DNA from 4 places in the Rhizobium sp. CFBP 13726 genome. Region 2 is predicted to be linked to each of the others. Evidence: predicted binding sites of a transcription regulator. Region 2 holds the regulator's gene; each other region holds the start of a gene.

Region 1 (7,767 bases), on a different contig from region 2:
ACCGGTAAACCTGTCGGCGCGGGAAGAGGTGAAGATAACCTTCGTCGGCCACTCGACCTATTTTATCGAGAGCCCCAACGGTATCGGCATCGCCACCGATTACAGCGGCGTTCACCAGCCGTCGCGGATGCCTGACGTGGTGACGATGAACAAGGCGCATTCCACCCACTACACGATGATGCCGGATCCTGCGATCGCCCACGTGATGCGCGGATGGAGCGATGTGCCGGGTGAAAAGGCCGAGCATCGGGAAATGGTCGGGGATGTCTATATCCGCAATGTCGTCTCGGATATCCGCAACTGGGGCGGCGGGATCGAGCCGGACGGCAACTCGATCTTCATCTTCGAAGTCGCCGGTCTCTGCATCGGGCATCTCGGCCACCTGCATTTCGAACTCAACGAACAGCAGTACACGCAGATCGGTCGACTCGATATTCTGATGGTGCCGGTCGATGGTGGTTTGACGATGGGGGCGGACAGCATGAGCCGCGTCGTTCAACGGCTGCGGTCGTCGCTGATCCTGCCGATGCACCGTTTCGGACCGCCGCTCGAGCGGTTCCTGTCGATGTTCGACGGCAAGTTCGAGATCGCCTACGCGCCAAGCGAGACGATCACCGTGTCGATGCGCAGCCTGCCGAAGAAGCCGACGATCATGGTGCCGCGAGGGCTGTGACAGGGGCTGTTTAAGCCCCTGTCTTTCGTTTGATCAGGCGTGACGCGGGAAGGTCAGGCGCTTGTTGACGCCGACTTCCGGCATCTTCTCGTCGTTGAGGTTCGCCTTGGCGATTTCCCAGCCGAACTTGAGCGTGCTGTCGGTCGATGCCCAGATTTCGGCGTCGTCGACACGGAAGGCCAGCATGGTGAGATGGGGATCGGACTTGCCGTGTTCGTACCAGGCAGCCGTCACGGCGCTCCAGTATTCATCGATCTTGGCCTCGTCCTTGCGGACTTCCAGGGTGCCCGAGAGGCAGGCGTGGTAATCGTGATCCTTGCCGACCACGTTGAAGTGGGCGCGGGAGGCTGTGCCGAGCGCCTTCACCAGATCCGTATCGGTCCTGGTATAGAACCAGATCGTGTTGGTCTCGGAATCGACATTCGGCGCCATCGGCTGGAAGTGCATGTGCGCACCTTCGATGCCGAGCATGCCCGCATGGATTCCGTTGATTTCGTCCCACATCTGACGTTCGGGGGCTTCGCGTGCTTCGGTAAGGCTCGCCATCTATAATTCTCCTTCTTTGTCGTGCGGTTGAAGAACGGAGGCGGGGCGGGGTTTGTTCCTCATCCGAAAGGCTCTTGAACGGCCTCCGGTTCGAAACTATAAGGCGGCACAATTCCAGATAATGATGCAGACAGGGGTGCCATGGCTGGCCATTCACAGTTCAAGAACATCATGCACCGCAAGGGCAAGCAGGACGGTATCCGTTCCAAGATGTTCTCCAAGCTTGCACGCGAAATCACCGTTGCGGCAAAATCCGGTCTACCCGACCCGGATATGAACGCGGCGCTGCGCCTTGCCGTTCAAAACGCCAAGGCTCAGTCGATGCCGAAGGACAATATCGACCGGGCCATCAAGAAGGCTTCGGGCGCCGACGCCGAGAACTACGACGCGGTGCGTTACGAGGGCTACGGTCCCGGCGGCACAGCCGTGATCGTCGAAGCGCTGACCGATAACCGCAATCGTACCGCCTCCAACGTTCGCTCGATCTTTACCAAGGCCGGCGGCGCTCTTGGCGAAACCGGTTCGGTGTCCTTCTCCTTCGACCATGTCGGCGAGATCACCTACAAGGCGTCAGTCGGCGATGCGGATACGGTCATGGAAGCTGCGATCGAGGCCGGTGCGGACGATGTGATTTCCGACGAGGAAGGCCACACGATCATCTGCGGGTTCGAGGCGCTCGGTGAAGTCTCCAAGGCACTCGACGCCACGCTCGGCGGTGCCGAGACCGTCAAGTCGATCTGGAAGCCGCAGAACACGATCGAAGTCGACGAGGAACGTGCGCTGTCGCTGATGAAGCTGATCGGCAATCTCGAAGACGACGACGACGTGCAGAACGTCTATTCGAACTTCGAAGTCTCTGATGAGGTCATGGCCAAGTTGTCGGCCTGATCGCCTCTCTAGTCATGAAATGAAGCGGGCCGGTCGTTGAGACCGGCCCGTATTCGTTTACGCGGCTCGCTGCAGCTGGCTATCCATCAGCGACAGCTGCGAAAACAATTCCACCGAGCGGAGACGCTTGTCGATATCGTGGATCGGCATCGAGATGATGAGCTCGTCGGCCTGGGTTTCGGCCAGGAACTCACCGAGCTTGCGTTCGATGGTTCGTGGCGAGCCGACCGCTGCGTAGCGCAACGTGTGCTCCACATTCATCTTCTCCATCGGCGTCCAGAAACCGTCCATCGTATCGAGCGGTTTCGGGAAAAGGCCGCGGACGTTCTTGCGCAGGTTGACAAACTGCTGCTGCGACGAGGTGAAGAGCCTGTTTGCTTCCTCATCCGTATCTGCTGCCACACCCATGACACCGGCCATCACATACGGTTTGTCGAGATCCGCCGAGGGCTGGAAGCGATCGCGGTAGATGGCGATCGCGTCGAGCAGCATATCTGGCGCAAAATGCGAGGCAAACGCGTAGGGGAGACCCAAAGCGGCCGCCACGTGGGCGCTGTAGGTCGAGGAGCCGAGCAGCCAGATCGGCACATTCGCCTCGGTTCCCGGCACGGCAAGGATTGCCTGGTTCGGGACGGGCGTTCCAAGCAGATGCTTGAGCTCGACGATATCCTGCGGGAAGTTTTCTGCGCCCGCATCGAGATTGCGTCTCAGCGCATTTGCCGTGCGCATGTCGGTTCCGGGCGCTCGGCCGAGGCCGAGATCGACACGGCCGGGGAGCAGCGCTTCCAGCGTGCCGAACTGTTCGGCAATCACAAGAGGAGAATGGTTTGGCAGCATGATGCCGCCGGAGCCAACCCGGATGGTTTTGGTCGCGGCGCCGACATGGGCGATGACGAGCGCGGTGGCCGCGCTGGCAATGCCCGGCATGCCATGGTGTTCGGCAAGCCAGAGGCGGTTATAGCCATGCTGTTCGGCCTTGATCGCAAGCCTGCGGGACTGGTCGAGAGCCTGGCTGACGGAATACCCTTCGCCGATCAGCGAAAGGTCGAGAATGGAAAACGGGATCATCGGCATATCCTGAAATGGATAGGAAAACGTGTTCTCCCTATCTAGGCAGCCGGTCTTGCAAATACGACCCCGCCGGCGATGAAAGTCGCTCGGCGGGGTCGGTGGAGGTCCGACAGTGAGGTCGCTGCCTCAGGTCTTGATCAGGCGCAGGAAGGGCTTGCGACCTCCCGACGACGGGGGCGATCCTTCAGGCGGAAAGACTGGCGGCGCCGGCAAAATGGTCACGTCGGAGTAGCGTGCGGCAGCGCGATCAATCTCGCCGATGCTGCGGTTCAGACTGTCGAGAACAAGCGGCGTGGTCAGGATTTCGGGGGCCCGGGCATCCTTTGCCTTGGCCATTTCGTCGAGCTCGCCACGGATAGCCTCGGCCTCGGCCGCCTGAGCATCGGCGGATTCGGTCAGTTCCTCGACATTCTGGGCCAATGCATCGACGTAAAGGCCGATCGCACGCAGTTCGCGCTCGATCTCTTCGGTCTTGGCGCGGATTGCGCTCATGCCTGTATCACTGGGCGTACCGGCCGACAGTTCCATCGTCTCAATGAGCTTCAACGCGGCAGCGACCGCTTCGCGCGGTCGGCGCATGTCAAGCTTGGTGTTGTGGGCGATCGTGCCGACATGACGGGTGATTGCCTGACGCTGCTTGGCGCTTCTCTCATGCGCGCTGGTCTTTGACTTCGCGCGGGTAATTCTGTCTGCCTGATCCTGGCGGGCCTGAGCCTGGCTGCGCAGGATGGCGGCCATGGCTTCGGTGTCGGCCCGCATCGTCTCGACACTCGAAACGACGGTGCCGATGGTCCGGGCGATTGTTGCGAGGCCACGATTGAAATCGCGACGCATGCCCTCAAAACGCAGGGGCATGGGTTCATCAAGTGTGGTGCGGATATCACCGCTTGCAAAGCGGCGCAGACCGCCGTCCAGGATGTCGGCGGTTCTGCGAAGATCGCGCAGCTCGGTCTCATTCCGATCATAGTCCCGTATCATTCGGGCGCCTCCTCGTGATTCTTAAGAAACCCTTTGTGACGAACCAACGCCATTAGGAAAAGGTTGTTGCGGTTGGATCACCACTTCTGCCCAAAACGATGCGGTTATGGTTAACAAAATATGAACGCTTCCGACGGCTTCGGTCCGCATGTTGGCCTGCAGAGTCACTCCGCGTTTCGGCCTTGGCGCAGGATTCCCGGCGTGACACAACAGTTGCCATGACAAAACCGATTCGCATCATCGGCATCGATCCGGGGCTTCGCCGCACAGGGTGGGGTGTCATCGAGACACTGGGAAACTCGTTGCGCTTTGTGGCATCGGGGACGGTCGTGTCCGACGGTGACATCGACCTCGCCTCGCGCCTCTGCCAGCTGCACGATGGTCTGGCCGAAGTTGTGCATACCTACACGCCAGACGAGGCGGCGGTCGAGCAGACGTTCGTCAACAAGGATGCGGTGGCGACGCTGAAGCTTGGTCAGGCGCGTGGCGTCGTGATGCTGGTGCCGGCGCGTGCCGGGTTGCCTGTTTCCGAATATGCGCCAAACGCGGTCAAGAAAGCGGTCATCGGCGTTGGCCATGGCGAGAAGCAGCAGATCCACATGATGGTGAAGATCCTGATGCCGAAGGCGGAGTTCAAGGGTAACGATGCCGCCGACGCGCTGGCGATCGCCATCTGCCACGCCCATAACCGCGTTGCAAACCGCATGCGCCAAGCTTTGGCCGGCTGACGCATCATCCTCCTCTGTTCTTGACTTGTTCTTCCGCCCTCAGTAGGTATTTCGGCAGAGGCCGTACGCTCGCATCGGCTTCTGACGCGCGATGCAGCGCTCTATCGTGCCTGTTTCCCGATGCTCGGCATCATGATTTCCGGAACCCATTCTCCTTCATCCTCAGCGGCGGACCTAAAACATGATCGGCAAGCTCAAAGGCACTATCGACGAGATCGGCGAGGACTACGCGCTCGTTGACGTGCACGGCGTCTGCTACGAAGCCTTCTGTTCGGCCCGCACGCTGGCCCGCCTCAACGTGGGGGAGGCGGCGGTGCTGTTTATCGAGACCTATGTGCGCGAGGACCAGCTGAAACTGTTCGGCTTCCTGTCGGCACTGGAGCGCGAGTGGTTCAACCTCCTGCAGAGCGTGCAGGGCGTCGGCGCCAAGGTGGCGCTGGCCTTGCTCTCAACGCTGACACCGGGCGAACTGGCCAATGCGATTGCGCTGCAGGACAAGACCGCAGTGTCGCGGGCGCCCGGTGTCGGCCCCAAGGTCGCCGTCCGCATTGTCACAGAACTCAAGAACAAGGCGCCCGCCTTTGCCGGCGAGGCATCCGCAAATATCGGCTTCAAGCAGGAACTGGGCGAGGGCGTGGCGTCTGCGCCCGTCAGCGATGCGGTCTCGGCGCTCACCAATCTTGGCTATTCTCGCGATCAGGCGGCCAATGCCGTCGCCGCTGCTTTGAAGGCAGCCGGTGAGGATGCCGACAGCGCCAAGCTGATCCGGCTGGGTCTGAAGGAACTGGCGAGGTCGTGATATCCGGGGTACTGGGATATCGGTAGGGCCGGACAATTGCGGGAAGTAACAGATTGGGTGCGTTCACGACCATGGCTCTTGAAGGTCAGATCAGGATAGCGATCAAGGATCGCGGCGTGCCGAGAGTTGCTGCTCCACATGGCCGGTGCCACTGCTCCATGACATCAGACACAAAGGCCGCATCCTGCGCGCCCGAGATGGAAATTCTTGCATGACCGACGAAAACCGCCTCATCTCGCCGGAAAAACGGGGCGAAGATTTCGATACGGCGCTGCGCCCGCAGTCGCTCGACGAGTTTACCGGGCAGGCAGAGGCTCGCGCCAACCTCAAGATCTTCATCGAGGCCGCCAAGAACCGGGGCGAGGCCCTGGATCACGTGCTGTTCGTCGGCCCGCCGGGTCTCGGCAAGACCACGCTTGCGCAGATCATGGCCAAGGAACTGGGCGTGAATTTCCGCTCGACCTCCGGTCCTGTCATTGCCAAGGCCGGTGATCTTGCGGCGCTTCTGACCAATCTCGAAGACCGCGACGTGCTGTTCATCGATGAAATCCACCGTCTCAACCCGGCGGTCGAGGAAATCCTCTATCCGGCGATGGAGGATTTCCAGCTCGATCTGATCATCGGCGAAGGGCCGTCGGCCCGGTCGGTCAAGATCGACCTGTCGAAATTCACGCTGGTTGCTGCCACGACCCGTATCGGGCTTTTGACGACGCCGCTGCGCGACCGGTTCGGCATTCCCGTGCGCTTGTCGTTCTACACGGTCGAGGAACTGGAAGGCATCGTCCGGCGTGGTGCGCGCCTGATGAACCTGCCGATGACCGATGGCGGCGCGCGCGAGATCGCACGGCGCGCCCGTGGCACGCCGCGTATCGCCGGACGGCTGTTGCGCCGTGTGCGTGATTTCGCCGAAGTGGCGCGTGCGGAAGCCGTGACCAAGGAGATCGCCGACGAGGCGCTGATCCGCCTCAATGTCGACCACGCCGGTTTCGACCAGCTCGACAAGCGGTATCTCAACATGATCGCCGTCAACTTCGGCGGCGGGCCCGTGGGCATCGAGACGATTGCGGCGGGGCTCTCCGAGCCGCGCGACGCGATCGAGGACATTATCGAGCCCTACATGATCCAGCAGGGCTTTATCCAGCGCACGCCGCGGGGACGGGTGCTGACGGCAGTCGCCTGGAAGCATCTCGGCCTGCAGCCGCCCAAGGATATGGAAGCGGCCCAGTTCAGGATCAGTTTCGACGATGAGTAAAAGCGACGAACCTCGGGATCTGCGCATCCGGATAAAGTTCAAGCCGAAGCGCATTTTTCAGATGCGCATCGCGGGGCTTGGTTTTCGCGACGGCCATGTGCTGGTGCACCGCGCCGTGCATGAGACGTTCTGGACCTTTCCCGGCGGACGCGCGGAAGTGGGCGAAACCTCCGAGGAGACCCTGAAACGCGAGATGGTCGAGGAACTCGGGGTCGAGGTGAAGGTCGGACGGCTGCTCTGGGCGGTCGAGAACTTCTTCCACTACGAAGACCGCGACTGGCACGAACTCGGCTTCTACTACCTGATGGAGCTGCCGGAGAGCTTTCCGTTTCATCCGACCGATATCGTCCATCGGATCGTCGACACGCACGAACTCGAGTTCAAGTGGGTGAAGGCGACGAGGGTCTCGTTGAAGGCGCTGGATATCCCGCCCTATTTCATCGCGGACGAGATCGAAGATCTGCCCATCAGCCCGAAACACGTGGTCTGGCGCGATGGCGATCTCGATCTGAAAGACTGATATTGGAACATCCTTTGCTCCCTTGAGTTTTTTCAGGAGTAGAAGGAGATGATCCATGCAGAAGATCAGCGTCGGAAACGAAGTCGAATGGAAATGGGGAAAGTCGAAGGCCGAAGGCAAGGTCGCCGAGAAGTTCACCAAGGATGTCGAGCGTAAGATCAAGGGCAAGACGATCAAGCGCAAGGCAGATGCCGACAAGCCCGCCTTCCTCGTCAAGCAGGAAGACGGCGACAAGGTTTTGAAAAGCCAATCGGAGCTGAAGAAGACCGATGGCTGAAAGATCTTCGCACGAACATCAGCACGAGCAGTCTA
Region 2 (7,767 bases):
AGCGCCATAAGAGTTAAGCGTCGCAAGTTAGCTATATGATCCTAAAGGTGATGCCAAGCGCTCCTGCGACATTTTGTGCAGCGCGAAAATAATTTAGGCAGGCCACGTTTAAAAGATGCCCAACCTCATGGTGTAAGAGGCCGTAACGTGAAGGAAAACCGCAGCTTGGCGAATGTGTTGACGAGGAGAATATAAACGCGCAGGTTGCGTTTATCAATCACCGTCTCTGCAGCGGAGCCGGCGGGATAAACCATCATGGCGAATGGCGGAGCGATTTTTGAGGCAGCCAGCAGCAAGCCGATGATGCTTGCTTCGACACCCCACGCAATCGCACTCTGGACGCCCGAATCGGCATCGCAGACAATGCCCGCGGAAGTCCGGAATGATGGTCGAAACGACCATCATTCCGAGGATGTTTTCCTAGGATATGTGGTCAGAGACCGGCCCGTTTCCAAATGGCTGAGCACGTCGTTGAGCGAGGAGGTTTCCCACGGTCATGGGTTCCTCTTCCTGCCTGTCTTGCTGGGCGCCGGCGCTGCGTTCTGGTTCGCACTTCCTTGGACGCCATCGCCATTCATTCTCGCAACCATGCTTGCGATCTCGATGGTGACCGCAGGGCTGACACGGTATCGCGCGCATCCACTGTCTCGTGCCAACCTTGTAATCTGCCTGCTTCTCTCCGGTTCTGCACTGGCGGCGCTCGAAACCTGGCGGTGTTCGACGGTCGTGCTCGATTCGCCCGTCACGACGACCATCAGCGGGATTGTCGAACGACGCGAAGCCGATGCACAGCGCCGCTGGCGCTATATCCTCAGGATCGAGCAGACATCTGAGCCCTCGCTTTCACGACCGCCACAGCGCGTCTCGGTTCTTGCCAGAAGCCAACACGAACCTGCAGACATCGGAGAGCGCGTTTCCGGCCGTGCCCGTCTGTCGCCACCCTCTGGCCCGGCGCTTCCCGGATTGAACGATTTCGCCTTCTCCTCCTACTTCGATCAAATCGGGGCCGTTGGCTTCTTTTACGGCGCGCCTAGCGTACAACCGGCGATCGATGACCAACCCGGGTTATGGTCGGACATGCAGCGAGGGCTTTTTGCGCTTCGCAGCGCAATCGGCAGTCGCATCCGCGATACGGTCAAGGGGGATGCGGGCGCTTTTGCTGCCGCAATCGTGACCGACGAGCGCCGTGCAATTTCCCGTGAGACGACCGAGGCGCTTCGTCTGTCCGGGCTGGCCCATATCGTCGCGATCTCAGGCCTGAACATGGCGCTGGCAGCCGGTATCTTCTTCGTCGGCGTCCGCTCCGTCCTGTCGCTGTTTCCAGGCTTTGCGCAGGCCTATCCGATCAAGAAGTTTGCCGCGTTCGGTGCGCTTGTCATGGCGACCGCCTATTACCTGATTTCCGGGTTCGGGGTTTCCGCCGAGCGGGCCTATATCATGATGGCGGTGATGCTGGTCGCCGTGCTCGTCGATCGACCCTCCATCAGCCTTCGCAACGTCGCCCTTTCGGCAATCATCATCCTCGCCATCTCGCCGTCGGAGATTTTGGGTCCGAGTTTCCAGATGTCGTTTGCGGCAACCGCGGCACTGGTGGCAGGGTTCGCCCTCTGGACGCGATATTTCGCGAAAGGAAAGGAGGAGACAAAAGGTAGCAACCATTGGATAACGGGTGTCGCGGCGACGTTCCATTTCATTGCCGGGATCGTGGTGACGTCGCTGATCGGCAGTACGTCGACGTCGATCTATTCGATCGAGCATTTCCACCATCTGACCACCTACGGCCTCGCGGCCAATCTCGCGGCCATGCCGATCATTTCCTTCGTGGTGATGCCGGCAGGGCTTGTTGGCATGTTGCTGATGCCGTTCGGGCTGGATGCTCCCTTTCTGTTCATCATGGGCGAGGGGCTGCGGATCGTCATTCGCATTGCCGAGATCGTCGCCGCATGGGGCGGCGATATTGCCATCGGCCGGCAGAACCCGCTTTTCCTGCCTCTGGCGACGGCAGGCTTTCTGCTTCTGACGCTGCTGCGCACGCCGCTGAGGTTGACAGGCGCGCTGTTCATGGCGGTGGCTTTGCTCTTTGCGGTCCGCTCAGGCTCGGCGCCGAGGCCTGATATCGTCATATCCGAAGACGGCGCATCGGTCGGCGTGATCCAGGATGACAAGATCACCCTCAATCGAACCCGACCGCCGGGATTTATCTACGATCAATGGCGGCGAGCGCTGGTGCTTGAGACCGGAGAACAACCGCTCGCCTTGCCGGTTCTTGCCTCTTCGGAACCAGCGCGAGGTGCCAGCCTTGCGAAAAGCGATGACAGACCATCTGGACCACATTCGCGACCGGATTTGACGCGCCGGGAAATCGAATATGTCAGGGGTTTTCTTCAAGCATTGAAGCCCGGACGATTCGCCTGTCTGCCGAAAATCCTGTGCGCGGCGCAGACTGCTCAGGACATCCGGATCGTCACTATCGAAGACAACCGATACACCGGTCTTGCCTGCGATTTCGGTCGGATCATCGTCTCGCCCGGCGCACGCTTCGATACTTGCCGCTCCGGCGCCTTGCTTCTCAGCGGGCGGACGTTGCGCCGGACTGGCGCACTGGAAATCACCATTATTCCGAACGCGACAGCGCCAGACATCAAGATTACGGCGGCGATGCGAGACAGCGCACAGACCTCAAGCCGTCCGTGGACCGTCCACCGGTTCTATGACTGGCGAACGCGACAACTCGACTTTGGCATCCCGGAGGCTGTTGCTGCGCATCTCCGGGATGACAGCGTTCTTAATGATAGCGGCGAATAAGGCCGACAAGCTTGCCCTGGACCTTCACCCGGTCGGGCGGGAAGATGCGGGTCTCGTAAGCCGGGTTTGCAGCTTCCAGTGCGATCGAGGCACCCTTGCGGCGAAACCGCTTCAGGGTCGCTTCTTCCTCATCGACAAGGGCAACGATGATATCGCCTGGACTTGCGGTGCTGGTATTCTTGATGATGACGGTATCGCCATCGAGGATGCCGGCATCGATCATCGAATCGCCCTTCACTTCGAGCGCGTAATGATCGCCGGAACCCAGCATCTCGATCGGAACGGCGATGTCATGGGTGTTGTTCTGGATCGCGGAGATCGGCACGCCGGCAGCGATTCGACCCATGACCGGAATGTTTGTCGAGAACGGATTGTCCGCCATGACCGGCGCCGGCTTCTGAGCGACGACCGGTTGCGTTTTGCCGAGGCTTCCCTCGATGACACTGGGAGAAAATCCCCGTCGCGGATGAAGGTTCGCCACATAGGCGTCAGGCAGCTTGATCACTTCGAGCGCGCGTGCTCTGTTCGGCAGACGGCGAATAAAGCCACGCTCCTCGAGCGCGGTGATCAGCCTATGGATGCCGGACTTCGATGCAAGGTCGAGAGCGTCCTTCATTTCGTCAAACGACGGCGGCACGCCTGATTCTTTCATCCGCTCGTGGATGAACAGAAGTAACTCCTGTTGCTTGCGTGTCAGCATGGACGGGACCCTCAGAATTGGAAACAAATGCAGAACGGACGCTATATGTTCTATCTGTGTTCCGCAAGCCCCAAATTTCTGCTCAAGAATAGTCTCATTTCAGCGTTCGATCACGTATTCAGTTCGTGCGCAGCACTTGCCGAGTTTCCCGCGATAGCCAATGTTCTGCGGAATAAGACTTTGGGGGTGTAAGTGGGTAACAAGTCAGTCGATCATTTGGTTCTGCCCGTTGCAGATCTGGCGTCAGCGCGGGGGAGGTTGACCGCTCTCGGCTTTACTGTGGCACCTGAAGGTGTTCACCCTTTCGGCACAGCCAATGCCTGCATATTCTTCGCGGATGGCTCGTACCTCGAGCCACTGGCCATTGTGAACCGTCGGCAAGCCTCGCTTGCGGCAAAACGAGGCAACGTGTTCACCGATCGCGACATCCGCTTTCGCGGCCAGCGGAAAAGGGAAGGTCTATCGGCGGTGGTCGTCGGGACGCAGGATGCAGCGGCCGATCATAGCCGTTTTGTGGACGGGCACATGTCTGCGGGCGAGATGCTTCAGTTCTCCCGCCCGATGCAGTTGCCCGATGGTGGGGAGAGCGAAGTCTCATTCCGTCTGGCGTTCGCGGCAGTCCCCGAGGTCGATGACATCTTGCTGTTTTCCTGCCAGCGAATGGCCGCATTACCGGCAGATCGCGGTGGTCTAGATGAGCACGCAAACGCCGTTACAGGCCTTCGAGAGATCGTCTTTTCTGCAGATGACCCGCTGGAGTTTCTGCCGCTTCTCGAAACCGTGTTCGAGACGCAACCCGAGCAAGGGAAAGACGGTCTGCGGATCGAAGCTGCCAATGCCAGCATCCGCATTCAATCCAACGACACGTTCAGCGACGAGTTCCGGTCTTCGATGAAGCCCTTGTTATCGTCGCGCCTCGCTGCGCGCGGGATCATCTTCAAGACCACCGATCTCGCCGTGACAGAGATCACCCTTGCTGCTAATGACGTCGCATTCATCCGCAGGGATGGCCGCGTGATCGTGTCGGCAGCCCCGGGGCAAGGTGTGGTTTTCGGTTTCGAGGAATAGTGAAATGACAGTCTCCGCCAATTCTGAAGTGTCCGTGGGCGAGGGGAGTTCGAAAGTCGTTTTCTCAAACACGGCAAAGCTCTCGCTGATTGCCGGTCCCTGTCAGATGGAAAGCCGCGATCATGCGTTCATGATCGCCGGCACGCTTGTCGAACTCTGCAAGAAGCTCGGCATCGGCCTCGTCTACAAATCCTCCTTCGACAAAGCCAACCGCACGTCGATCTCCGGCAAGCGCGGCATCGGCTTGGACAACGCGATGGCAATCTTTGCCGATCTCAAGAAGGAATACGGCTTTCCGGTTCTGACCGACATCCACACGGAAGAGCAGTGCGGCCTCGTGGCCGACACGATCGATATCCTGCAGATCCCCGCCTTCCTGTCGCGCCAGACCGACTTGCTGGTCGCGGCTGCAAAGACGGGTTGCGCGATCAACGTCAAGAAGGGGCAGTTCCTGGCACCCTGGGACATGAAGAATGTTCAGGCGAAGTTCCTAGAAAGCGGCAATCCCAATGTGATGCTCTGCGAGCGCGGTGCGTCGTTCGGCTACAACACTCTCGTTTCCGACATGCGTTCGCTGCCGATCATGGCGTCGCTCGGAAGCCCTGTTATTTTTGACGCAACCCATTCCGTCCAGCAGCCAGGCGGCCAGGGCGGCTCTTCCGGCGGCCAGCGCGAGTTTGTCGAAACGCTTGCCCGTGCAGCCGTCGCAGTCGGTGTTGCCGGCGTCTTCATCGAAACCCACGAAGATCCTGACAACGCACCGTCTGACGGTCCGAACATGGTCTACCTGAAGGACATGCCGCGGCTTCTGGAAAAGCTGCTGGCCTTCGACGCCATCGCAAAAGGCTGACGGCGTCGAAAAACCGCCGAATTGACTGGACTGTAATCCGCGTGTCATCGACGATCGCACAATGTCGATGACACGCCTGTTCGCTGAGCCTGCGAATTCAGGCTCGCACATTAACCGAGGAGAGACCCTTGACCGCCATTACCGACATCATCGCTCGCGAAATTCTGGACAGCCGTGGCAATCCGACCGTCGAGGTGGATGTTTATCTGGAAGACGGCTCGATGGGCCGCGCCGCCGTTCCGTCCGGTGCCTCCACGGGTGCGCATGAAGCCGTCGAACTTCGCGATGGTGGCAAGCGCTATGGTGGCAAGGGCGTCGAAAAGGCTGTCGAAGCCGTCAACACCGAGATCTTCGACGCGATCGGCGGCTTCGATGCCGAAAGCCAGATCCACATCGACAAGACCCTGATCGCGCTCGACGGCACCCCGAACAAGTCGCGCCTGGGTGCAAACGCCATTCTCGGCGTCTCGCTTGCCGTTGCCAAGGCCGCAGCCGAATCGTCCGGCCTGCCGCTCTATCGCTATATCGGCGGCGCCTCCGCCCATCTTCTGCCGGTCCCGATGATGAACATCATCAACGGCGGCGCTCACGCCGACAACCCGATCGATTTCCAGGAATTCATGATCATGCCTGTCGGCGCCGAGACGCTGAAGGATGCCGTGCGCATGGGTGCGGAAATCTTCCACGTCCTCAAGAAGGAACTGGCAGCGCAGGGCCACAACACCAATGTCGGCGACGAAGGCGGTTTCGCACCGGGCCTGAAGAGCGCGCCGGAAGCCCTCGACTTCATCATGAAGTCGGTCGAAAAGGCCGGCTACCGGCCGGGCGATGACGTCCACCTGGCGCTCGATTGCGCAGCCACCGAGTTCTTCAAGAACGGCAAGTATGAGCTGGAAGGCGAAGGCCGTTCGCTGGAGCCCGAAGCAATGGCTGATTACCTGGCAGAACTTGCCGGCAAGTACCCGATTATCTCGATCGAAGACGGCATGTCGGAAGACGACTGGGCCGGCTGGAAGTATCTCACCGACAAGATCGGTTCCAAGGTTCAGCTCGTCGGCGACGACCTGTTCGTGACCAACTCGGCCCGTCTGCGCGATGGGATCCGTCAGGGCACAGCCAACTCGATCCTCGTCAAGGTCAACCAGATCGGCTCGCTCACCGAAACGCTCGATGCTGTCGAAACAGCGCACAAGGCAAGCTACACGGCCGTCATGTCGCACCGTTCGGGTGAGACGGAAGACTCGACAATTGCCGATCTCGCAGTTGCCACCAACTGCGGACAGATCAAGACCGGTTCGCTGTCGCGCTCGGATCGTCTGGCCAAGTACAACCAGCTCATCCGCATCGAGGAAATGCTGGGTCCTCAGGCTGCCTACGCGGGCCGCTCGATCCTCAAGGCCTGATCATTCCGGTCGACTGAGGCAAAATATTCGAGAGCCCGCGCCACTTGCGCGGGCTTTTGCGTTTTACAATTCGTGATCACACCGTACCAAAAACCGATAGGTCAGTATTGTTGACCTGTCGGAACTTATGTAAACCGAAGCCAAGAATATTGAAATAAAAGGAAACGCCCGTGCTTGATTGGGACCATATTTTCGCGACGCGCTCCAGCCGCATGAAAGCCTCCGAGATCCGCGAATTGCTGAAGCTGCTGGAGCAGCCGGACATCATTTCGTTCGCCGGCGGCATTCCGGATCCGGCACTGTTTCCGGCCGAGGAATTCCAGAAGGCCTATGCGGATATCTTCTCAGGCGCTCAGGTGAACTCGGCGCTGCAGTATTCGGTCAGCGAAGGCTACAAGCCGCTACGCGACTGGATCGTCGCCGATGTCGCCAAGATCGGCATCGACTGTACCGCCGACAACGTTTTCATCACGTCAGGCTCCCAGCAGGCGCTCGATTACCTCGGCAAACTGTTTCTGTCGCCGAACGATACGGCGCTGGTGACATGGCCGACATATCTAGGTGCGCTCTCCGCATTCAACGCCTATGAGCCGACCTACGATCAGCTCTCGGTCAACGGCAACCGCACGCCGGAAGCCTATCGCGAGACGGCGTCGAAAGCCGGTGGCTCGGTGAAGTTTGCCTATCTGTCTGCCGACTTCTCCAATCCGACCGGCGAGACGATCGATCTCGCAGGCCGCGAAAAGCTTCTGGCACTGGCCGACGAACTCGATATCGCGATTCTCGAAGATGCCGCATACCAGAACCTGCGCTTCGATGGCGAACCGGTCTCGCCGATCCTCGCTCTCGACATCGCCCGCAGCGGCGGCATCGAAAAGACCCGCACGATCTACAGCGGCAGCTTCTCAAAGACGCTTGCACCCGGTCTGCGCGTCGGCTTC
Region 3 (7,767 bases), on a different contig from region 2:
CTCGACAATCTGACATTCTCTGGCAGTGCCGGGGTGCCGCTCTATCTTGCGCCGGGTGTGGCGGACGTTACGCTGCAGAATTCGCGATTCACTGGAAAAGCGGAATCGACCGTCGTTTACCTCGATGCGGAATCGGCACGAAACACCATTGTCGGAAATGTTTTCGCAGCCAATCCGAAATGGCGAGAGGTCTTGGCAGTCGATGGCTCGGCAAACAACCGGATCGAAAACAACAGGTTCGTCAATCCGTTGACCGGCGGCATATTTCTATATCGGAACTGCGGTGAGGGGGGCACCATTCGCCACCAGCCTCCGAAGGGCAACGTCGTTCGCGCCAATACCTTCGAGTACAAGCTGCCTGTCTCCCGCCCTGCAGTATGGATTGGAAGTCGCCAGGGCGTGAGCGTCTTCAACAGCTATTGCCTCGTTCAGCCCAAGATGTTGCTGGGAGGGCTCGATCACAAAGACGGCGCTGACGACAATACCGTTGTCGACAACAGCCTTCCCGGCGGTTCCCCAAACCTTATCGTCAACGACGGCGCTCGTAACCGATTGGCCAACAACCGCTGATCCGGATCAAGCGTCGTCTGCAGGTCAGAGCGCCGCCTGCATCTCCGCGAGGATAGCCTGCGCGGCCGCCTTCGGGTCGGCTGCCTTGACGATCGGGCGGGCAACGACAAGGTGGCTGGAGCCTGACTTCAGGGCATCGAAAGGTGTCACGACACGTTTCTGGTCGCCGGCATCGGAGCCGGTCGGACGGATGCCGGGGGTGACCACCGCCATGTCGGCTCCGACGATCGCCCTGACGGCGGCCGATTCCTCGGCCGAGCAGACGATGCCGCCCATACCGGCCGCACGCGCCTGTTCGGCGCGTCGTGCCACCAGCTCGCCCGGTGTCTGCGCATAGCCGGCTTCGATCATATCGGCCGCATCCATCGAGGTCAGCACGGTAACGCCGAGCAGGCAGAGATCGGAGCCCTTTGCTGCTTCGACCGCGGCGCGCATTGCCTTCGGATAGGCATGCAGCGTCAACATGGTCATGCCCATCTTGGCAATGTTCTCGACAGCTTTGGCGACCGTGTTGTCGATATCGAGCAGTTTCATGTCGAGAAAGATCTGCTTGCCATCCTCTGCAAGCTCGCGGGCAAACTCCAACCCACCGGCAAAGGCCAGCTGGTAGCCGATCTTGTAGAAAGAGACGGTGTCGCCAAGCGTTGCCACCATCTTTTCCGCTTCGGACACGGTCGGGATATCAAGGCCCACGATCAGCCTGTCACGCGCTTGCATGTCTGTCAGTCTCCCTTCCATGTTTCGATCGGGGTCCAGTCGCATGTGACGGCGCGATCCGCAAGGGTGAAGCGGAACAGATTGCCACCGCCACCCGGCTGGTCTTCCGCGCGGGATATGGCCGTTCGTTTCAGGTGACATTTCAGAAGCGTGCCGACGCCGCCATGACCGACAAAGGCGATCGGCACCGCGGGATCATGGCCCGCCAGAATGGATTCGACCACAGACACGATCCGCGCCTGCGCATCGACTGCGCGCTCCCAGCCTTTGAAGCTTTCGGTTGGGTGCGCGAAAAACCATCCGGCTGCCGCCTCGAAATCCGGCGGCGCCAGAAAGCCGGTCGCCGAGCGATCGTTCTCGTGCAGGCCATCGAGGATTTCGGTCTTGAGACTGACGGCCGCGGCCAGGATGTCGGCGGTCTCGATTGCCTTTGTCTCGTCGCTCGAGACGATGCGCCCGAGCTTGGATACCCAGCCGGATGTCGCCGCCTGTTCGGCGCGCAGACGACCCGTGTCGGACAGGCCCCATTGCGGCACCGGCACGTTGGGGTCGATCCGGACCTGCGGATGCGTGATGTAAATCCCAAATGTCATGTCGGAGAAGGTCCGGACGCTAAGCGCGCGTATATGTCCATAGCTGCGCCGGCGGAATGTTGCGCACCACGAAGTCATAGTGCTTGATCTTGTAGCGCTCTGGCTTGGCGATAATAGGCGAAACCGGGCTGTAGGTGATCTGCATCACCGGGCGTCCCGCCGGAACGCGGTCGAGAAGATCCTCCAGAAGCTCGATGCGGCGCTCCATCGGAAAGCTCAGCATCGGAATGGCGCAGATCACGCAGTCGAATTTCTGATGTTTCAGCGTGTCGAGTGTGCGATCCAGATCGAACGCGTCGCCATTGATGAAATGCACGCCTTCGAACGTCCGCATCAGATGCTGGTAGAAATCGGTCGAATACTCGATCGAAACGAGGTTCTGCGGCTCGATGCCGGTTTTCAGGATCGCCTTGGTGATAACGCCGGTGCCTGGTCCAAGCTCGAGAACCGGCAGGCCGGAACTTGTGTCGATGATGCTCGCCATCCGCTTGGCGGTGACTGAGGATGTGGGGATGATGGCTCCGACCTGTTTCGGACCGTCGATCCATCCTTTGAAGAAACGGATTTCCTCGTCAAATTTCCGGCCAAGCCGTTCCTTCAAACGCAGTTCCATCAGGTCGTCCCCTCCAGTTTCATCCAGTGTGAACCGTTTTGCCGCAAACACAAGATAAAATGTCGCAGGCGGAATACGGCACAAAAAAGGCGGCTGGGGTTAACCGAGCCGCCTGGTAAGATGCTATACGCGCATCGGCATCAGCACATAGAGCGCATCGTCGCCCGCCGTATCGCGCACCAGTGTCGGTGACCCCGCATCCGCCAGCATGAAGATCGCGTCGTCGCCGGAAAGCTGGGCGGTGATATCGAGCAGGTACTTGGCGTTGAAGCCGATTTCCATCGCGTCGTATTCGTAGCCGACAGCCACTTCTTCCGTGGCGCTGCCGGAATCCGGGTTGTTGACCGTCAGCATCAGCTGCCCTTCGGACAGCGACAGCTTCACGGCACGTCCGCGCTCGGAAGAGATCGTGGAGACGCGGTCCACAGCCTTGGTAAAGCTCTGGCAGTCGACGCGCATTTCCTTGTCGTTGCCGGTCGGGATAACGCGCTGGTAATCGGGGAATGTGCCGTCGATCAGCTTCGACGTCATGACGATGCCGCCGATCGAGAGGCGGATCTTGGCATCCGAGACTTCCACCGTCACGAAGGCTTCCGGATCGTCGACCAGCTTCTGCAGCTCGCCCACGGTCTTGCGCGGCACGATGATGCCCGGCATGCCTTCAGAGCCGGAAGGCGCCTTGAGATCTGCACGGGCAAGGCGATGGCCGTCGGTTGCAACAGCGCGCAGCTTCAGGTCGCCACCAGCCTCGATCGTGTGAAAGAAGATGCCGTTCAGATAATAGCGGGTCTCTTCTGTCGAGATCGCAAACTGGGTGCGGTCGATCAGCATCTTGAGATCGGTCGCCTTCATCTTGAACGTATGGCTGAAGCTGCCGGCCGTCAGATCCGGGAAATCCGTTTCCGGCAGGCACTGCAGCGAAAATTTCGAACGGCCGGACTGCACGGTCATGGTTGCGCCGTCGGCGCTGGTGGCGAGCAGCACTTCGGATCCGTCCGGCAGCTTGCGGACGATTTCATAGAGCAGATGCGCCGGCACGGTCGTGGCGCCGGACTGTTCCACCATGGCCGGTGTCGATTCCGTCACTTCCAGATCAAGGTCCGTCGCCTTCATGTCCAGGCTCGCGTCGGACGCGCGCAGCAGGATGTTGGACAGGATTGGAATCGTGTTGCGCCGTTCCACGACGCGGTGCACGTGATTCAGCGACTTCAAGAGATTGGAGCGCTCAAGAGTAATACGCATGGACACTATCGCTTTCGACCGTGGCGATCCGGCATGCCGGACCACCTGATATTCTCTGCCGGCCATTGCGCAGCCGGATCATGTGGACGGGCAAAATGGCAGACATTCGGATGCGAAAGCAAGAGCAGAACGGATCCCGCGCCACTTGAATTGCTTGTTCATACCGCACTTGCACACAGAAAACGCAACGCCGCGAAACCGGACGCGCAAAACATCGCCGGCCTCTGCTTGCCGAAGCCTGCGGCCTCGACCATAACAGGCGATGACCCTCGACCAATCTTCAGAGCAATCCACCGAAACCGCTGCCGAACCCGTCAAGGGACAGCGCGGTTACCGCGTCGGCAACACGTTTATCGCTTCCCGCCCCATCGAGCCGGCGCTCTATCTCGTCGCCACCCCGATCGGCAATCTCGGCGATATCACGCTGCGCGCGCTCGAAACCCTGTCCGGCGCCGATGTTTTGGCCTGCGAGGACACAAGGGTGACCCGCGTGCTGCTCGATCGTTACGGCATCGTCAATCGCCCTTATTCCTACCACGAGCACAATGCCAACGAAGCCGGGCCGAAGCTGATTGCGGCACTCGAAGCCGGCAAGTCTGTGGCGCTGGTCTCCGATGCCGGCACGCCGCTTGTGTCGGATCCCGGCTATCGCCTCGGCCAGATGGCGATCGATGCCGGTTATCGTGTCGTGCCGATCCCCGGCGCGTCCGCCCCGCTTGCGGCCCTCGTCGGTTCCGGCATGCCGTCGGATGCTTTCCTGTTCGTCGGTTTTCTGTCTTCCAAGGATAAAGCCCGCCGCGACCGGCTTGCGGAACTTTCAAAGATCCCGGCAACGCTGATCCTGTTTGAATCTCCCCATCGCATTGCCCACACGCTCGTTTCTGCAGCCGATGTGCTCGGCGGCAGCCGGCTTGCCTGCGTCTGCCGGGAACTCACCAAGACCTACGAGGAGTTTCGCCGGGGCACGCTGGCCGAGCTTGCCGCCCATTACGGTGACGGCCACAACGTCAAGGGCGAGATCGTCCTTCTGATCGAACCTCCAGCACCTGAAGAGGCGCCGGGCGAGGTGGAGGTCGATGCCATCCTGCAGGACCTTTCCAAAACGCATCCGACCGCAAAGGCTGCGACTGAAGCGGCAAGGATCACCGGCCTGCCGCGCAAGGATCTCTATCAGCGCCTGATCGCCATGAAGAACGGGACCTGATGGATCGCGATGGCACAACGGGATGAGATCGGCGCCAGACGTCGCAAGGCAGAGCGCCGCGGCCATGTCTCGGAATATGTCGCTGCTGCCTATCTCCTGCTGAAAGGCTATCGCATCCTCGCCCTTCGCCACCGCACGAAACTGGGCGAGATCGATCTCATCGCCCGCAAGCGCGATCTCGTGGTCTTTGTCGAGGTGAAGGCTAGACGATCCGAGATGCAGGCGCTCGACGCCGTCTCCTTCGCATCTCAGAAACGGATTCGGGCCGCGAGCGATCTCTGGCTGCAGAAACGCAAGGACGTATCCGGGTTATCGCAGCGATACGACATCATCGCCGTCTTGCCGGGAAGGTTTCCGCGCCATTTCCAGGATGCGTTCTAGGCCTCTGGCAGCGCAGGCCCCATCGTCGGTCCTGCTGATTATCCGGGCCAAGGTTGCCTTTCGGGGTTCGTCGTCCTACATCAGGCGGGCCAATCCTAGGGGGCTGAAGTCATGGCGAAAATTCGCAAGGTCGCATTTCAGATGGACCACATTTCCGGCATCAACATTGCCGGCGATTCCACATTCGCCATGGCGCTCGAAGCGCAATCGCGCGGTTACGAGCTGTTCCACTATACGCCCGACCGCCTGACGATGCGCGACGGACGCATCTTTGCAGCTCTCGAGCCGCTGCAGGTGCGCGACATCAAGGGCGATCACTTTACCCTTGGGGAAAAGCAGCCGACTGATCTGTCGACGATGGATGTCGTGCAGCTTCGCCAGGATCCGCCCTTCGACATGGGCTACATCACGTCCACCCATCTGCTGGAGCGCATTCATCCAAAGACGCTCGTGGTCAATGACCCGGCCTGGGTGCGCAACTCGCCGGAAAAGATCTTCGTCACCGAATTCGCCGACCTGATGCCGCCGACACTGATCTCCCGTGATCCGGAGGAGATCGCCAAGTTCCGCCATGAGCTCGGCGACATCATCCTGAAGCCGCTTTACGGCAATGGCGGCGCCGGCGTGTTTCATTCCGCCCGCGATGATCGCAACTTTACCTCGCTTCTGGAAATGTTCGGCCAGATGTATCGCGGCGAGCCCTATATCGCCCAGGCCTACCTGCCGGCGGTGCGCAAGGGCGACAAGCGCATTCTTCTCGTTGACGGCGAACCGGTCGGCGCGATCAACCGCGTGCCCTCGGAAACCGACAGCCGCTCCAACATGCATGTCGGCGGACGTGCCGAGGCGACCGATATCACGCCGCGCGAAAAGGAAATCTGCGCCCGTATCGGACCGGCTCTGCGCGAGCGCGGCTTCATCTTTGTCGGCATCGACGTGATCGGCGATTACATGACCGAGATCAACGTCACCTCTCCGACAGGCATCCGCGAGGTCAAGAAATTCGGCGGTGCAGACGTCGCGAGCCTGATGTGGGATGCAATCGACGCCAAGCAGAGCTGATAACCGTTCACATTTGTTCTCGTTATGCAACCTGATGCACGCTGTCCTCGTCTCATGCGCGAAATTGTTCACTACCTGTTCTTGAAATTCACCGTCAATCGTGCGAGCTTTCAACCTGTGGCACGGTAGGCGGGAATTTCCCCACCTTAGCTTGCAAGTGGGCGGGTCGGAATGGTCGCGCGTATCAGAACGGTAGCATTTCAGGGAATTGAAGGCATTCCGGTCGATGTGCAGGTCATGATCGGACCTGGAAAGATCGGCATGCATATCGTCGGCCTGCCCGATAAGGCGGTGGCCGAAAGCCGCGAGCGGGTCCAGGCAGCACTGCATGCCTCGGGTCTCGCCATGCCGCCGAAGAAGATCACGGTCAATCTCGCCCCGGCGGACCTGCCCAAGGAAGGCAGCCATTTCGACCTCGCGATCGCATTGGGCCTGATGGCGGCGCTCGGTGCTGTTCCAGGCGACATGCTGGCTGACTATGTGGTGATCGGCGAACTGAACCTCGATGGAACGCTTGCAGCCGTCGCCGGTGCGCTTCCGGCAGCCATCAGCGCCAACGCAATCGGAAGGGGCCTGATCTGCCCGGCAGAGAGTGGCGCTGAAGCGGCCTGGGCAGGCCCCGGCGTCGATATTCTTGCACCACGCAGCCTGATCGCGCTCGCCAACCATTTTCGCGGCACGCAGGTCATGTCGCGACCGCAGCCGGCCGTGCGCGCACCGCCCGCCAATCTGCCTGACCTTGTCGATATCAAGGGCCAGGAAAGCGCCAAACGCGCGCTCGAAGTGGCGGCTGCCGGCGGTCATAACCTCCTGATGGTCGGTCCACCCGGTTCGGGAAAATCCATGCTCGCAGCCCGCCTTCCGTCGATATTGCCGCCGCTTTCGGCAACCGAACTGCTCGAAGTCTCGATGATCCACTCGATCGCCGGCCAGCTTTCGGGCGGAAAGCTGTCGGACCGGAGGCCCTATCGCATGCCGCATCATTCCGCCACGATGGCGGCACTGGTCGGCGGCGGTCTGCGCGCCAGGCCCGGAGAAGCCTCGCTCGCGCATCACGGCATCCTTTTCCTGGATGAGTTTCCGGAATTCTCGCCCCAGGTTCTCGATGCGCTCCGCCAGCCGCTGGAGACTGGCGAATGTGTTATCGCCCGGGCCAACCACCGGGTCTCCTATCCGGCGAGCATCCAGCTCGTAGCCGCGATGAACCCGTGTCGCTGCGGCATGGCGGGACAACCGGGACATAGCTGCGCCCGTGGCCCGCGCTGTGCCTCGGATTATCAGGCACGTATCTCCGGCCCGCTGATGGACCGCATCGATATCCGTATCGATGTGCCAGCTGTCTCCGCAAGCGATCTGATCCGCCCGGCACCGGCAGAGCCAAGCGC
Region 4 (7,767 bases), on a different contig from region 2:
TCCCACTTGCGGACGTCGGCGATATTGTCGTCGAGCTTTGCACGGCGCGTGCCGCCGAGTTCGAGATATTTCATCGCGAGTTTCTTGGTCGAGGTTTCCTGATCGGTCATGAACCGGTTCCTTCCCGTTTCGTCAGTGTCTGCCAAGTCGCCTCAACCTCGTTCAAGCGCCGTTGCAGGCGCTCACGAGATCGGACCTTGAGTTAGATTAACGGCGCCCCGGTCATCCTGTTCCTGCCGCTGCACGTTTCCGGTGCAAGATATCGGCGGGTCTGGAACAGAAGCCAAGCTCGCCAGTTGACCCGCGTCATCAAAAGGAGAAATCGCATGGCTCACATCGAAGACGAACACGAGAAGGTCTGGGACCTTGCGGAAAAGATCGGATTTTGCATGCTCACGACCCAGTCGGGTACGGATCTGCGGGCACGTCCGATGGCGGCCTATGCGGAGCGTCTTGAGAATGCGTTCTACTTCCTGACGGATGTGGCAAGCCACAAGGACGAGGAAATCGCGCGCTACCCGAACGTTTGCCTGGCGTTTGCCGATTCCAAGGGCCAGAAATACGTGTCCATTTCGGCGACGGCAGAAGTGCAGAACGATCGCGAGAAGATCCGCGACCTCTGGGCGACACCGGCAAAGGCCTGGTGGGACAGCCCCGAGGATCCTTCGATCCGCGTCCTGAAGATCACGCCGTCAGCAGCGGAATACTGGGATAGCCCTGGCACAGTCATCAGCTACATCAAGATGGCGGCAGCCGCCGTTTCCAGTTCGAAGCCCGACATGGGCGACAATGCCAAGGTTCAGATGTAATCTTCATGGCGGACGGGCAACCGTCCGCCATTCTTCTGCGGCCCGAATAGACGGGCTGGCGTCTCAGTTGAAATCGCCGATCGTTCCGGTTTCAAAGATAATCACCGGTTCGCCTTCCTCCCCGACAGCTGGCGATGCCTCGCGCTTCCAGACAACCGCTCCGGCATGTCGATCGCCGAGTTCGCGGGCCTCATCGATCGCAGCCGTCTCGTCTTGTGCTTCCCTTACCGCGAACGCCGGAACGGTCTGCCCTCTCTCATCGAGATCGAAGGCGAGGACGAAGATAGATTTGAACGCTCCGGGCATCAGTTTTCATTCCTTGATATGGCTTTGGACGCCGGCACACTCGCTCTGATCGCGACCGAAAACAACGGCGTCTCGATCTTCCGCAAATATCGCGGAGGATTCATGCTGCCAGGGTCCATTGAGGTATTTCCACAGATCAACACCTGTAATCTCGATGGTGTGAGGCTGAAACGTCGCGCGGAGCTGCTGATACAGCCGGTCGGCCCGGTCCTTCGATACCTTGTTCTGGATCGTGATATGCGGCTGCCATTTCTGCATATCCTGCGGACCGAGCCATGGTAGGAAGGCCTCCTTCAACCGGGCTCGCACATCCTGAAGCGCGGCACTGTCGATCGTGAAGGCGACGCCCGCACCGAGATGGCGGACGCCGCTGACCTCGGCTTTGATCGATGACCCAGCCTCGGCGACCCGTTTGAGGTGCTCGACGATCCGCTCCGTATATTCGCCGGGTAGCCGATGAAACATCGTCAGATGCGCATCGAGGAAATTCCGGTCCGGCGGGAAATGGGTTTTCCGCAACAGATCGAAAGGCGCTTTGTCGCCTTCCGCAATACGGGCTGTCAGGATCAGCGGCTGAAGCGTCTTCACTGGGATTGAACCTTCCGGGCCAGGTTTCGAACGGGTCTTTGAAGCCGAGATCTGGGATCCGGGCCCGCGATATCAATCCTTCAGTTTCGCGAACCAGTCCGCATAGGGCGTGTTCTTGGCCATCTGCCGGTTGAGATCGGGCTCGCCGTCATCCCACCAGACAGGGCCGCGTTCGCCAAGCTGAACCTTGGCATCGTCGACCCGCCGGCGCGCTTCGGCCATCGCGTCGGGTTTGCCTTTCGCATCGCGGACGGCCCGGCGTGCCGACATCAGGTCCGAGACCAGGCGTTGACGCGTCTCCGCGTCCAGCGCCGGGTTGCTTCGACGCCAGAGCCTGCCGCGGACGACGAAGTATTTGCCGTCGGGTGTGTCAGGATACGTCTCGCTCATCGTCCAACCCCGGTTTTCGCCATACCGATTACAGGAGCGTCCCCTGTGGCGGGTCAACGGCGGCGGGCTGTGGTTGTTCACCGCGGCGCGTCAGTTCGGTGCGGGCGCTGAAGCGGATATCGATATCCCGGTCTTCCGCGAGGTCCCGAAGCGCATCTTCGCTGATTCGGTCCCAGGTCTTGCCGCGATCCGCGCCTGACGGCACGCGCGGCAGCAGACCCGGCTCGCTGCTCCAGGCCAGGAGTTCTTCGAGTGATGCCTCGTTGAGGAGGTCGCGCAGGTGGTGCGCCGTGACATAGGCATCAGGCATGGCGCGATGCGCCGGCAGGCCGATCTCGTGGACCAGACCTTCGGGCATGCGCAGGTAGCGCAGCATCTGGTTGGAGAACCGCGGCAGTTCGGGCCAGACCCGCAGGCTGCATTTCCAGGTGCAGATCCAGGGCAGGCCGCCCGTTAGCCGCGGTGTACAGTATCGCTGTTCGAAGGCGGCGCGATGGGCGGCAAGCGCTTCGATCCGGTGCGGGGGACGCAGGACAGTCGGTGCGATATCCTTCCAGAACGGCGCGTCGGCGACATGGCTGTCGAGGATATGATGGATCGCGATCGTGTCGGGCGACATCGGACGGCCGGGATTGACCAGAAGCGCACCGCGGTCCTCGTTAATCTGCCATCTTCCGTCTGCCCCTAGGGTGACATCCTGCCAGCCGATCTCGCAGACGTCGTTCGGTCCGTTGCCGCCGGTCTCAAGGTCGATGACGCGGATGGTGGGATTGCTCATGTCGAAGTCCTTGTCGACGCTTATTGGCCGCGCTCTTTGTGTGCTTGTCGATTATAAATCGAGACCGAGCTGCGGTTGTTCCACGTCATCCGGCCCGGCGCCGACCAACGAAGAGAGGGATACGCCCAGCAGCCTTACCGAACGCCGGAAAGGGTAGACGGTAGCCAGGAGCCCGGATGCCGCCGCCAGCACTTCCGCGACGCTTGCATAGGGGAGGGACGCCGTGCGGCTGCGTGTCGCCTGGGTGAAGTCGGAATATTTGATCTTCACGGTGACGGTCTTGCCCGAAATGCGATGCGCTTCGCAGTGGCGCCAGACCTTTTCGGCGAGCGGCTTCAGTTCGGCCGTGGCGAGGTCGAGGGCGTCGATATCCTCAACGAACGTATCCTCGGCGCCGACGGATTTGCGGATGCGGTCGGGACGCACCTGGCGCTCGTCGATGCCGCGTGCGATGCCGTAGAAATAGGGTCCGGATTTGCCAAAACTTTCGGCGAGAAACTGCAGCGACTTCGACTTGAGGTCGGCACCGGTCTCGATGCCGTATTTCTTCATCCGCTCGGCAGTCGCCGGCCCGACGCCGTGGAATTTCTTGACAGGCAGCGATTCCACGAAGCCCGGACCGTTCTTTGGCGTGATCACGGCCTGGCCGTTCGGCTTGTTGAGGTCGCTTGCCATCTTGGCGAGGAACTTGTTGTAGGAGATGCCGGCCGATGCATTGAGGCCGGTGACCTGCTTGATCTTGGCACGGATCTCCAGCGCGATCTCGGTGGCGATCTCCATGCCCTTCAGGTTCTCGGTAACGTCGAGATAGGCTTCGTCGAGCGACAGGGGTTCGATCAGCGGCGTGTATTCCGCAAAGATCTCGCGGATTTGCCGGGACACCGACTTGTAGACCTCGAAGCGCGGCGGCACGAAGATCAGATCCGGGCATTTGCGCTTGGCAGTGACGGAGGGCATGGCGGAGTGGACGCCGAACACGCGTGCCTCGTAGCTTGCGGCGGCCACCACGCCGCGTGCCGCGGAACCGCCGACCGCCAGCGGCTTGCCGCGCAGGTCAGGATTGTCGCGCTGCTCGACGGATGCATAGAACGCATCCATGTCGACATGGATGATCTTGCGGGTGGATATGGGAACCGTGACATTCATGCGAGTTTGCTGGATGAGATAGAAACAAAAAGAGAACATAGCAGTCTTGCGACAAATATCCAAGCTCTCTGCCCAGCTTCCTGTGCATGAGGGAAACAAGCGGGCTTTGAAGGCGTTTGCTTCTGGTGATCTATCAACAGGAGACAGTTTCATGGCTGACGACAGCACGACAACCATTCGAGCGACTTTCGACACCCGTGCGGCCGCAGACCTTGCGGTCGAACATCTGGTTCAGCAGCACGGTATCTCGCGTCCGGATATCTTCATCCAGTCCGTCGGTGCCGACAACACGGTCGGATCCGCTCCGTCGGGTGGCGATGCGTCGCATGATGGCGGAGAGCGCACCGATGGCCCGCTGGAGGGCGAGATCGAGGTTTCGGCGGATATCACCGAGAGCAAGATGGCGGCGGTGCAGAAGAGTTTTGGCGAAGCAGGCGCGATACGGGTCACCGGCCGCTGATTTCAGTGAACCGAGGGGCCGGCTCTCAGCCGGCTCCGTATGGCGGTGAGCTCAGAGGTTTGCTGCAATCGAATCGGCGACGAGCAGCGCATGTTCCGCAACCTGCGGAAAGCCCATCAGCTCGCCAAAATGACCGCGTGCCAGCGGTCCGGCGATGAAAAGCCTTGGTTCGGACTTGCCATCCGCGTCTATCGCGTTGGACTGCTCGTTGCAGGAAAGACCAAGCCCCGTCGGATCGAGGTGCAGAAAGCCGTGATCGCCGAGTTGCCGCAGCCATTGCTGGCTCTGCAGCACGTTGCCGTGGGCCGGGCCGGTCGTGACCGCGACGGCATCGAACTGGCGGACTTCGACACCATTCTTCCCGCGCCGCTTGATGGTGACATCGATGATGTCTCCGTCGGTGCTGACGTCGACGATGCCTGCGGCGAGGATGTCGAGCCTGCCGGCTGCCGCCTCCGCGTCGAGCACGTCTTCCACCTGCGGCGCAATCCGGAAGCGGTGGACGTCCCAATAGGGACGCAGGTGTCGCACGATCCGGCGGCGTGCCTCGAGCGGCAGATGCTTCCAGATGCCGCCGCCTTGCGAGCGCAACTGGTCGAGAACCGCATGCCAGGTCTGACCCTCTGCCTGCGCTTCCCTGATCGCGGCCCGCACGCGGTACAGGATCTCGGATGCGCTTGTGGCGGGATGGTCGAGAAAGTCGCCGAACGGTTCCTGCGCAAAGGTGGCGTGTCCGCGTGAGCGCAGGCCACGGCGCGAAAGGGCAGTAATGCTGCCGCTATGCCCGCAACGCTTCAACGAGGCGATGACATCCGCGGAGGTCAGCCCGTTGCCGACGACGAGGACCCGATCGTCGGCCCGGATCGGCGCCAATGCGTTCGGCGCTGTCGGGTCCGCGACATAGCGCGGATGCTCGGCCAGTCGTCTCAAGGAGCGTGGGGCAACCGGAGCAGGGTGGGTGGCAGCGATCACCAGGATATCGGCAACCAGCGTCTGCCCGGTGGTATCGGTGACATGCCATTGGTCGTGCCGCTTTTCGACGCCGGTCACCGCGGCGCAGATATGGCGGACGGCTCCGGATGCCAAAAGAGGTTGAAGGTTGGACAGGACATAGTTTCCGAAGATGCCCCGGCGCGGAAACACGTTGCCATCAGCGCGAAATGCCGCCTCATCCTCCGCAACGGAGCCGGTCGTTTCCATCCATCTCGAAAAATGCTCGGGATCGCCAGGAAGTATGCTCATTCGCGTTGCCGGGACGTTGATCCGGTGCACCGGGTCCCGCGTATCGTACGCGAGGCCCCTGCCGATTTCGGCACGCGGCTCGAAAATGGTGATGTCGACGGCGTCCGCCTTGTGGCCGGTCGCCAGATGGTAAGCGACCGCTGCCCCGGTCACGCCGCCGCCGATAATGGCGATTGAAGATCGTGTTGGTTCAGGCCGTTCAGACGTCGTCGATGCTGTCACTGTCAGTCACTTCGGTTAGACGCGGCCGCTCTTTTAAACTCGCACGGTACGTCGTTGAATCAAAAATCGATAGGCGCTGCGCTTGCAAAAACGGGCTTTTTCCTAGGCATCGGAAACGGAGCACGTTTATCCCTTGGCGCGGCTAAATTTAGTCCAGTGTTCTCGCAGGCAATATTGTTCACGACTCCCTCTGACGCGACATTACACATCAAAGATCGGGAAGGAATGGAGAGCGTGATGATTGGTGGCGGCTTTTCGATATTTGGGATCGATCTGTTCGGATCGACAGGGCAGTTGGCCGGTGACCGAAAAGAAGAAGCTGAGGCATTGCCACGGCTCGAGACGCAGAAGGTCGAGGAGACTGATGCCGATCGACTGACGGATACCGACCAGCAGGACATTTTTCTCTGGAGTACGTCTCTCGCCTACTGAGACATGACGCGGAAGCCGGTCTCAGCCGGGCCTTCGTCATGTCTCAACCGTCCGGATGACGGGAATCGCAAGCAGTTTTCATGAGATAGAAGTTCGGGCGCCCGCAGTGGAGCGCCCGAAACCATTAGTCGAGAAGTTCGGCAGGCACCTTGCCGCCGTTTTCGGACAGCTTCTTCAGCAGCGCCTTGTGCAGCCACATGTTCATCGTGGCGGAATCGCTCTGGTCGCCGGTGTAGCCGAGTTCGTCGGCCAGTTCCTTGCGCTCCGAAAGGCTTGCGTCCATGCCGAGGGCCTTCATCAGGTCGACGATCGAATGCTTCCAGTCGAGCTTCTGGCCGCTCTTCTTGACGGCTGCGTCGAGGACCGGTGCGATATCGACGGTCTGCATCGTGGCAGAGGTCGAGCCTGGAGTTGCGACCGGCGGTGCGCCTGCGGTCTTCGGAGCAGCCTGGGCTGTTCCGCCGACCGGCGGGGCCGTCGTCGCAGCAGGTTCTGGCGTTGCCATGGACGTCGGTGTCGGCTCGGCGCCTGTTGGCGAAGCCGGTGCTGCTGCTGCAGGATGACCGAAGATGGCGTCCTTGATCTTGCTGAATATGCTCATGGATAGTTCCTCCGTTGGTTTATGCCATACATGGTACGAGATCGCGTCGATGACGGATCACTTTAGTTCTGCGGGACGACGACGCGATCGCCGCCTGAGCCGCGGTCTGAACGGTCCGGTCCGCCACGACCGCTGGAACGGTCACGGCCATCGCGACCACCCCGATCATTGCGGCCGTCTCGGTCGTTGCGGATGTAGCCGGGGCGCTCCGGGCGGTCGCCGCGGTTCCAGTCCCGGTGCGGGCGATCGTTGTCACGGTCGGGCCGGCGGCCGTCGTGACGGCCGTGGTGGCGATCGCGGTCGCGGTGATGACGGTAACGGTAGTTCGGACCGTCGTAACGGTTGAACCGGTCGTAGCGATCGGACGAACGGTACTCGGTGTAGGTGCCGCCTTCGCTGACGCAGCCCGCCAGCATCAGGCAGGCAAGACCGACAGCGGTCACCGCCTTCAATGCTCTGAATTTCATGTGATTGCCCCTGTTACCATTTTATCGAGTGCTAAACAGGAGAAGGGGCCAAGAAGTTCCTCATATACCTCTTCGGGCGTGCGTGGCGCTGCAACAGTTTTTGATGTCGTAATCTGAGGTGACCTGTCGCGTCTGTCCCTCTAGTATCGCGGCTTCACTCGGTTGGGGCATGCAATGGCAGAATTTCCGCAAAAGGCTAAGGTCGTCATCATCGGGCTCGGTGGCATCGTCGGTGCGTCGATCGCGCATCACCTTGTCGAGCGCGGCTGGGACGATATCGTCGGCATCGACAAGTCTGGGGTCCCGACCGATATCGGGTCGACCGC

What was found. Region 2 encodes LexA, which represses DNA repair genes until DNA is damaged. Its sites were predicted from a motif close to TGTTCNNNNTGTGTTCNG; they were not measured.
Region 1: a site for LexA is predicted at 4,266-4,283, ahead of ruvC (crossover junction endodeoxyribonuclease RuvC). Genes of this name have one in related genera too.
Region 3: a site for LexA is predicted at 6,448-6,465, ahead of IFT66_RS15220 (YifB family Mg chelatase-like AAA ATPase). Genes of this name have one in related genera too.
Region 4: a site for LexA is predicted at 4,038-4,055, ahead of dinB (DNA polymerase IV). Genes of this name have one in related genera too.

Annotation. Positions count from the first base shown of each region.
Region 1 covers NZ_JACYUU010000002.1:722,119-729,885, reverse strand. Annotated here, with positions in the region: gene IFT66_RS10750 (MBL fold metallo-hydrolase) at 1-673, shown strand, start outside; gene IFT66_RS10745 (pyridoxamine 5'-phosphate oxidase family protein) at 707-1,219, opposite strand; gene IFT66_RS10740 (YebC/PmpR family DNA-binding transcriptional regulator) at 1,361-2,107, shown strand; gene IFT66_RS10735 (LLM class flavin-dependent oxidoreductase) at 2,165-3,175, opposite strand; gene IFT66_RS10730 (methyl-accepting chemotaxis protein) at 3,305-4,156, opposite strand; gene ruvC (crossover junction endodeoxyribonuclease RuvC) at 4,375-4,884, shown strand; gene ruvA (Holliday junction branch migration protein RuvA) at 5,066-5,683, shown strand; gene ruvB (Holliday junction branch migration DNA helicase RuvB) at 5,895-6,935, shown strand; gene IFT66_RS10710 (NUDIX hydrolase) at 6,997-7,455, shown strand; gene IFT66_RS10705 (DUF2945 domain-containing protein) at 7,511-7,732, shown strand; gene IFT66_RS10700 (hypothetical protein) at 7,725-7,767, shown strand, end outside.
Region 2 covers NZ_JACYUU010000001.1:884,849-892,615, forward strand. Annotated here, with positions in the region: gene IFT66_RS04370 (ComEC/Rec2 family competence protein) at 256-2,805, shown strand; gene lexA (transcriptional repressor LexA) at 2,786-3,505, opposite strand; gene IFT66_RS04380 (VOC family protein) at 3,698-4,573, shown strand; gene kdsA (3-deoxy-8-phosphooctulonate synthase) at 4,578-5,423, shown strand; gene eno (phosphopyruvate hydratase) at 5,552-6,826, shown strand; gene IFT66_RS04395 (aminotransferase class I/II-fold pyridoxal phosphate-dependent enzyme) at 6,997-7,767, shown strand, end outside.
Region 3 covers NZ_JACYUU010000003.1:237,986-245,752, forward strand. Annotated here, with positions in the region: gene IFT66_RS15180 (right-handed parallel beta-helix repeat-containing protein) at 1-570, shown strand, start outside; gene pyrF (orotidine-5'-phosphate decarboxylase) at 595-1,287, opposite strand; gene IFT66_RS15190 (histidine phosphatase family protein) at 1,293-1,880, opposite strand; gene pmtA (phospholipid N-methyltransferase PmtA) at 1,900-2,493, opposite strand; gene dnaN (DNA polymerase III subunit beta) at 2,617-3,735, opposite strand; gene rsmI (16S rRNA (cytidine(1402)-2'-O)-methyltransferase) at 3,998-4,939, shown strand; gene IFT66_RS15210 (YraN family protein) at 4,949-5,320, shown strand; gene gshB (glutathione synthase) at 5,432-6,382, shown strand; gene IFT66_RS15220 (YifB family Mg chelatase-like AAA ATPase) at 6,554-7,767, shown strand, end outside.
Region 4 covers NZ_JACYUU010000002.1:562,180-569,946, reverse strand. Annotated here, with positions in the region: gene IFT66_RS09815 (hypothetical protein) at 1-110, opposite strand, end outside; gene IFT66_RS09810 (pyridoxamine 5'-phosphate oxidase family protein) at 327-809, shown strand; gene IFT66_RS09805 (hypothetical protein) at 873-1,115, opposite strand; gene IFT66_RS09800 (2'-5' RNA ligase family protein) at 1,122-1,703, opposite strand; gene IFT66_RS09795 (hypothetical protein) at 1,776-2,093, opposite strand; gene IFT66_RS09790 (DNA polymerase III subunit epsilon) at 2,122-2,871, opposite strand; gene dinB (DNA polymerase IV) at 2,923-4,017, opposite strand; gene IFT66_RS09780 (hypothetical protein) at 4,169-4,477, shown strand; gene IFT66_RS09775 (FAD/NAD(P)-binding protein) at 4,529-5,941, opposite strand; gene IFT66_RS09770 (hypothetical protein) at 5,996-6,373, shown strand; gene IFT66_RS09765 (DUF3597 domain-containing protein) at 6,498-6,974, opposite strand; gene IFT66_RS09760 (hypothetical protein) at 7,037-7,441, opposite strand; gene IFT66_RS09755 (GcvT family protein) at 7,616-7,767, shown strand, end outside.